3 regions of the Sedimentibacter sp. MB31-C6 genome follow, and region 3 is predicted to be linked to each of the others. Evidence: riboswitches for the same ligand, from Rfam matches in the RefSeq annotation. Region 3 holds a riboswitch; each other region holds the start of a gene.
The links. A riboswitch is a leader RNA that binds a small molecule or an ion and turns the genes downstream of it on or off. The one in region 3 is predicted to bind cobalamin.
Positions count from the first base shown of each region.

Region 1 (2,278 bases), 730 kb from region 3:
CCACAACGTTTATCATACTAACTCCCATCTTTTATTTATAATCTTCTTTAATCTAAAATTCCAAAATTATTTGAATAAATTATTAACTTTATTTTTAATTTATTATCAACCCTTTTATTTATATAAAATTCTGCTCTTTCCCTTATTTTGCTTAAAACTTTGTTTTCAATATTTTCCCTTATTAAAATTTCAACTACTTGTTCGGTAGTAATACATGATAAAATTTCTTTAATTACTTCCTTTCCTACTCCGTATAAAGCTGCATAACAACTTAATATCTCCATCCTAAAGTCACCATTATTAGAATGAGTGTTCATCATACCCCCAGCAACTTTAACCATTTTTCCGATATGCCCAACTATTAAAATTTCATTAAAATTTAGTTCAATTGCATAGTCTAAAACTTCACCTAAGTAATTGCTAAATTTTAAGCTGTTTTCTCCTCTAATTCCTAATGATTTATCTATAAAAGACTGAGCATAATTACCTGGAAATGCTAAAAGCTCATTGTAGCCCTTTTCTTTTATAACCCTCATTTCAACCTTTAAACTTTCAACTAATGCCTTTTCACTCATTGGTTCAACTATACCTGTTGTACCTATTATAGAAATTCCTCCTTTAATGCCTAAATGCGGATTGAATGTTTTTTTGGCAACTTCTTTTCCATCTGGTGCTGAAATTATTACGCTAATACCTCCATCATATTTATATTCACGACAAACTTGTCTTAAATTATCAATTATCATCTTTCTAGGAACAGAATTTATCGCAGCACTACCTACAGGGCAATCAAGACCTTTTTGGGTAACTCGTCCTACTCCCTCACCTCCATCTATGCTAATTTTTCCAGTTTCATCAAGTTTAATTTTAGCAAAAATTAGTATACCATCTGTTACATCAGGATCATCACCACTGTCTTTTTTTACACAGCAACTTACTCCTTGACAATCAAAAGTAGGATCTATTATTTCAATTAAAACCTTATTTTCATTAGGCAGTTGAACATAAACTTTATTTACTATTTCTCCAGAAAAAATCATACGAGCTGCTGCCACTGCCGCTGCTGTAGCACATGTTCCCGTCGTATAACCACATCTTAACTTTTTGCCATTTTTAATAATAAACTCTTTCATAATTTTCTCCAAAATAAAAAAGTCTTCCAATTTTCGGAAGACGTAATAAGCTTATAATATTCTCATATCAATAAATTTATTTTAGATAATCCTCCCGAAAATCTACAAATACTAAACTTGGCAGGTCTCCTGACTATCGGTTCATCTAATGTTCACCTTCCCATGTTTTAAAACACAGTGGTATAAAAGCATTATCACCTTTCACAGTAGCGGGGGCTGTAACAGATTCGACTGTTTTCCCTATTAAAACTTACGTTACCAAATTTATCAATATTCTATTTGTTTTGAATTATATATTAAGTTCATTTGAATGTCAACAGCCAAATTAAACTATTATAGAGATAAAGGCTTGTTTTTACCCATAATAATAATTTTTAGTTATTATAAGAGGAATTTTTCATAAGATTAAATAAGAAAATAAATTGGGGGAGCTTATGGAAAATACTATTAAGAAAATTAATATAATATTTGCAATAGCATTATTAATTGTAATAATTATTACTCTTTGTATTGATACTACAAAGTCTACAGAAACTATAGATGCATCAGAAAAAGAAATATCAAATAAAATAAAAATTCTCATTGATCCTGGTCACGGAGGAGTTGACCAAGGAGCATCTGGTAATCTAAAAAAACCTGAAGCACCAATAAATTTAGAAATATCACAAAAATTAATGAAATTTTTAGAAGCAAGCGGCTTTGAGGTTTTTATGACACGTTATGAAGATAAAGGTTTATACACAGAAAAATCTACTACTATAAGAGCCAAAAAAAATGAAGACTTAGCTAACAGAGTAAAGGCAATTAATAACTCTGAAGCTGACTTAGCAATTTCTATACATCTTAATTCTTTTACTCAAAAGCAATATTATGGAGCACATGTATTTTATCAAAAAAAATTTGATACAACTAAAGTAGCTGCCGATATTTTACAGGATAATATGATAAAAATACTTGATAACAGTAATAATAGAGTTGCTCAAATTAAAAAAGATATAAAAATAATGGATGATACTAATATTCCAACAATACTAATTGAATGTGGATTTCTTTCAAACGCTGAAGAAGAAAAAAAGTTAATTTCAGAAGAATATCAAGAAAAAATTGCATGGGCTATTTACGCAGGACTAATTCAATACTTTAAT
Region 1 is NZ_CP142396.1:344,803-347,080, forward strand. It holds gene cobJ (precorrin-3B C(17)-methyltransferase) at 1-16, opposite strand, end outside; gene cbiD (cobalt-precorrin-5B (C(1))-methyltransferase CbiD) at 48-1,133, opposite strand; cobalamin riboswitch at 1,236-1,411, opposite strand; gene U8307_RS01740 (N-acetylmuramoyl-L-alanine amidase) at 1,568-2,278, shown strand, end outside.
Region 1: it holds a riboswitch for cobalamin, as region 3 does, so the genes downstream of both, cbiD (cobalt-precorrin-5B (C(1))-methyltransferase CbiD) here and U8307_RS05245 (ABC transporter substrate-binding protein) in region 3, are expected to answer to the same signal.

Region 2 (2,278 bases), 710 kb from region 3:
TGAGTACCCAGCGGATAGCCAATTTGTATCATAGTTTTTAGAGTTTCTGTAACTTGTTACAACTTTATAACCATTGTCAAATACTTTGTTCATTTCAGCTATGTAATTTTCATCTAACAAATTATCAGCATCAAAAACAAAATACCCATCATAGTGTTTATCGTTATTCATAATAGCTTTAAAAGCATAATCTAAAGCGTATCCCTTACCAACTTTATTTTTGTTAAACCTTTCAAATACAAAAGCACCTGCACTTCTAGCAATATTAGCAGTATTATCTGTACAATTATCTGCTATAACATATATATCAATTAAAGATGCCGGATATTTTTGCTTTTTTATACTATTAATTAATTGCCCTATAACGGCACTTTCATTTCTTGCAGCTATTACTGCAGCATATTTATGATTTTCCTTAGAAATGTAGTCATTACCCTTATTAAATAATGAAATTGGTATATAATATATTTGATATAAGTAAAATCCTGTAAACAATAAAAATATAGTTAAATTAAATAAACTAATAAATGATAACAAATCAATTACCTCCATTCAGTCAAATAAACTTCTTTATGCTTGTAATATAGCATTTTTGTTAATTATATCAATTAATTAATTCTTAACATTACTTTAATTTTGGTGAAAACGATTTTTATATTTTACATTTAAAGATTAATAGAAATATTATTAGTATTCCACTATTTTTACTGTTTATGCTTATTGAGAAAGATAGTAATAAATTCAGCAACAAATTTTTAAAAAGTGAGAATTTTCAGAGCTGGGTTTAAAAGAATTTTCTTGACATTAAAAAACAGTTATGATAGAGTTTAATTACTCAATTGAGAAATCATAACAATGAATACAAGAATTTGAAAATTAAATAATAAAAATTATAGGTTTATATGATTAAAAGGGAAAGCGGTTAAAATCCGCTGCAGCCCCCGCTACTGTAATTGGAACGAAATCAAAGTATACCACTGGAGCACTTTCTGGGAAGGTTTTGAGAGTAGGTTAATCCATAAGTCAGGAGACCTGCCTATGAATTTTATGAATAAGTCTTCGGTGGGAAGTTATTATTTTTATGTTTATTCAGCATATTAACCATAGCCGTACGGCTATGGTTTTTTTATTTATATGAAGATTTTGTTTAGTTAAAAAATGATATTAATTGTTTGGAGAAGAAAATGAAAAAAACTAAATTTTTAGCATTATTAATTATAGCTTTAATGCTAATTACATTAATCACAGGGTGTAGCAAGGATAATTCAAATGAAGCTATTCCTGAAACTTCAGCACCTAGTACAGAAGAAAGCAACAAAGAAGAAAACAATACAACAGAAACACCAGCAAATAATGAAGTTGTTTCTGAATATGGAGTTACTATAAATGAAGAATATGTTACTTTCGAAGATTATACAGGAGAAATGGTATCTATTAAAAAGAATCCTGAAAGAGTAGTATGCTTATACAATTCGTACTTAGATATTTATTATAGTTGTGGTGGAGAAGTTGTAGGAAGAGTAGAAGAATCAGAAGAAAAACCAGTTGAAGAATCTCTAAAAGCTGAAGTAGTTGGAACATCAGGAGCTCCAAGTTTAGAAAAAGTATTAGCACTTCAGCCTGAATTAGTAATCATGACAAGTGGATTTAGTGGACAAACAGAAATGATTCCTACATTAAAAGAAAATAATATACAAGTTATAGCAATTAAGAATGATTACTTAGAGGATTATTATAAATCAGTAAGGTTATTCACTGCAATTACTGGAAGAGAAGATTTGTATAAAGAACAAATGGATAAAGTAAAAAAAGGTGTTGATGAAATAGTTGAAAAAGCACCAACAGATGAAAATTATAAAGTTCTTATATTGTTTGCATCAGCTAAAAGTCTTACTGTAAGAAATTCTGAATCAATGGTTGGTGAAATGTTAAAAGATTTAAATACAATTAACATATCAGATACACAAACAGATCCATCAAATGCTAAGGTATTTAGTATGGAAAAAATAATTCAAGAAGACCCAGATTTTATATTTGTACAAACTATGGGAAGTGACCATGAAAAAATAATGGAAAGATTAAAAACTGATGCACAAGATAATCCAGCATGGGCTTCTTTAAAAGCAGTAAAGAATGATAAATATATAGTTTTACCAAAGGATTTATATATGTATAAGCCAAATGATAGATATCCAGAGGCGTACCAAGGTTTAGCTGAGATTCTTTATCCAGAGGTATATAAATAAAAGTAATTAAGGAGATTAGGCATAATGAATAG
Region 2 is NZ_CP142396.1:362,901-365,178, reverse strand. It holds gene U8307_RS01815 (glycosyltransferase family 2 protein) at 1-552, opposite strand, end outside; cobalamin riboswitch at 878-1,054, shown strand; gene U8307_RS01810 (ABC transporter substrate-binding protein) at 1,185-2,246, shown strand; gene U8307_RS01805 (FecCD family ABC transporter permease) at 2,271-2,278, shown strand, end outside.
Region 2: it holds a riboswitch for cobalamin, as region 3 does, so the genes downstream of both, U8307_RS01810 (ABC transporter substrate-binding protein) here and U8307_RS05245 (ABC transporter substrate-binding protein) in region 3, are expected to answer to the same signal.

Region 3 (2,278 bases):
CTTCAAATCCTTCCATTCTCTTCCATCTAATTAATACATCCTGTAATGTTTGATCTAAAGCATGCCCCATGTGAAGTTGCCCAGTAATGTTTGGTGGAGGCATTACAATAGTAAATGGTTTCTTTTCAGGATTAACCTCTGCTTTAAAGCAGTTTTCTTTTATCCAAATATTATAAATTTTATCTTCAAATTCTTTTGGATTATACTTGCTTGGTATATTTGTTGTCATAATTTTCAATCCTTTCTTTTTAAAATAAGCAAAATAAAAGCGAGTGTTCTCATCTAATAAGGACGAGAAAACCCGCGGTACCACCTAATTTCCAATTTGGCTCTTAATTAATTTAACGGTAATCCGTTTAATCTTACTACTATTTCAGATTAAATGCTCAAAAGCTACCTTCAATATAAATTAACTTATGAAACCTTTCAGCCTATGGATTTCACTCTCTAGAAGTTTTTATATCTACTCCTCTTTATCATAGCAAACTATTATATTATAATTCATGATAATCAAATTTTATAACTTTGTCAATAGCTTTTTTCTATTGACAATAACTTAAAGCTGTACTATACTCTAATCAAATAAACATCTTTCGATATTGGTGCCCATAACTTTAATGGGATAATAGGGAATTAGGTTAAAATCCTAAACAGTCCTGCTGCCGTAATGAGAGAGCAGTTTTTATGGCTTTGCCAACCACTGGATTATCCGGGAAGGTTAAAAACTTGCTATGACCTCTAAGTCGGAAAACCTGCCAGTATCATTTGCGTAAATACTGCAAATGCTATGCTTTACAGAGATATAAGCGATAGTCTTTTATTATACCTATGGAATATTAACATCCAAAGTTATTTGTGGTTATTTGCGTTTCAATAAATTGAGACGTTTTTTTATTGCAATCTTTGTATTACAACTAAAGAAGATGTTTGACCTAAAATAATGGAGGAATAAAAATGAAAAAAATTATCTCAATAACTATTATAATTCTTATAATAGCCATGATTACAGGATGCTCATCTGAAAAACCTAAGGAAACAGTATTAACTATTGATCCTGCTGGAAATGAAATTACTATACCTGAAGAAATTAACTCAATAATATCTATGGCTCCATCTATTACAGAAGTTTTAGTTGAATTAGGTTTTGGTGATAAAATCATTGCTGTTGACAATTATTCTGTTAATATTCCTGGTTTACCTGACAATATCCCTAGTTTTGATATTATGACTCCTGATGCAGAGCAACTTACAGCACTGAACCCTGATATTATTTTCGCAACAGGAATGAGTAAAAGCGATGGAACTGATCCTTTTAAACCAATAAAGGATTTAGGAATTTCCATAGTTTATATACCTTCTAGTGATAGTATTGAAGCTATTTATGATGACATAATATTTATTGCCAAAACAATGCAAGTTTCTGATAAAGGAAATGAGCTTGTAGATGAAATGAAAGCTAAAATTAATGAAATTTCAAAAGAAATAACTGATAAAAAAAACAGTATATTTTGAAATAAATGGCAAGCCAAAATTGTATAGCTTTGGAAAAGGTGTGTTTTTAAATGAAATGATTGAATTAGTTGGTGCAACTAATGTATTAAACAATCAAGATGGTTGGATTGCCGTTTCAGATGAAGTTATTGTAGCATCAAATCCTGATATAATATTTACTAATGTAAATAACACAAAAAATGCAGTAGATGAAATTAAAGCCCGTCCTGGTTGGGAAAATATAAATGCTGTCAAAAATGATAATGTTTATTTCATTGATAAAAATTCTAGTTCCCATCCAAATCATAACATCATAAAAGCATTGGAACAGATAGCTGAAGCTATTTATCCTAACATATACTAATTGACATGAATACAAAATTAAAAATCATAATTTCATTACTACTCTGTGCAATAGTAATTATTTTTGGAATTGGTATAGGAAGTGTTTATATACCCCCTAAAGATATACTTAACATCATATTAAACAAGTTATTTTCTATACCACTATATTCTCATATTTCTGATGTTACAATTTCTATACTTTGGAATTTAAGATTGCCAAGAACATTATTAGCATTTATCGTTGGTGGAGCTCTAGCTGTTAGTGGAACTGTAATGCAGTCTGTTTTAAAAAACCCTTTAGCTTCTTCCTATACATTAGGAGTATCATCAGGAGCCTCTGTTGGAGCAGGTTTAGTAATAATTACTGGATTTAGCATTCCTATTTTAGGAATGTTTACACTACCTTTAGTTGGATTGTTATGTGGCTTACTAACTGTTTTTC
Region 3 is NZ_CP142396.1:1,076,446-1,078,723, forward strand. It holds gene U8307_RS05240 (valine--tRNA ligase) at 1-229, opposite strand, end outside; T-box leader at 285-489, opposite strand; cobalamin riboswitch at 584-774, shown strand; partial or broken gene U8307_RS05245 (ABC transporter substrate-binding protein) at 1,105-1,855, shown strand; gene U8307_RS05250 (FecCD family ABC transporter permease) at 1,861-2,278, shown strand, end outside.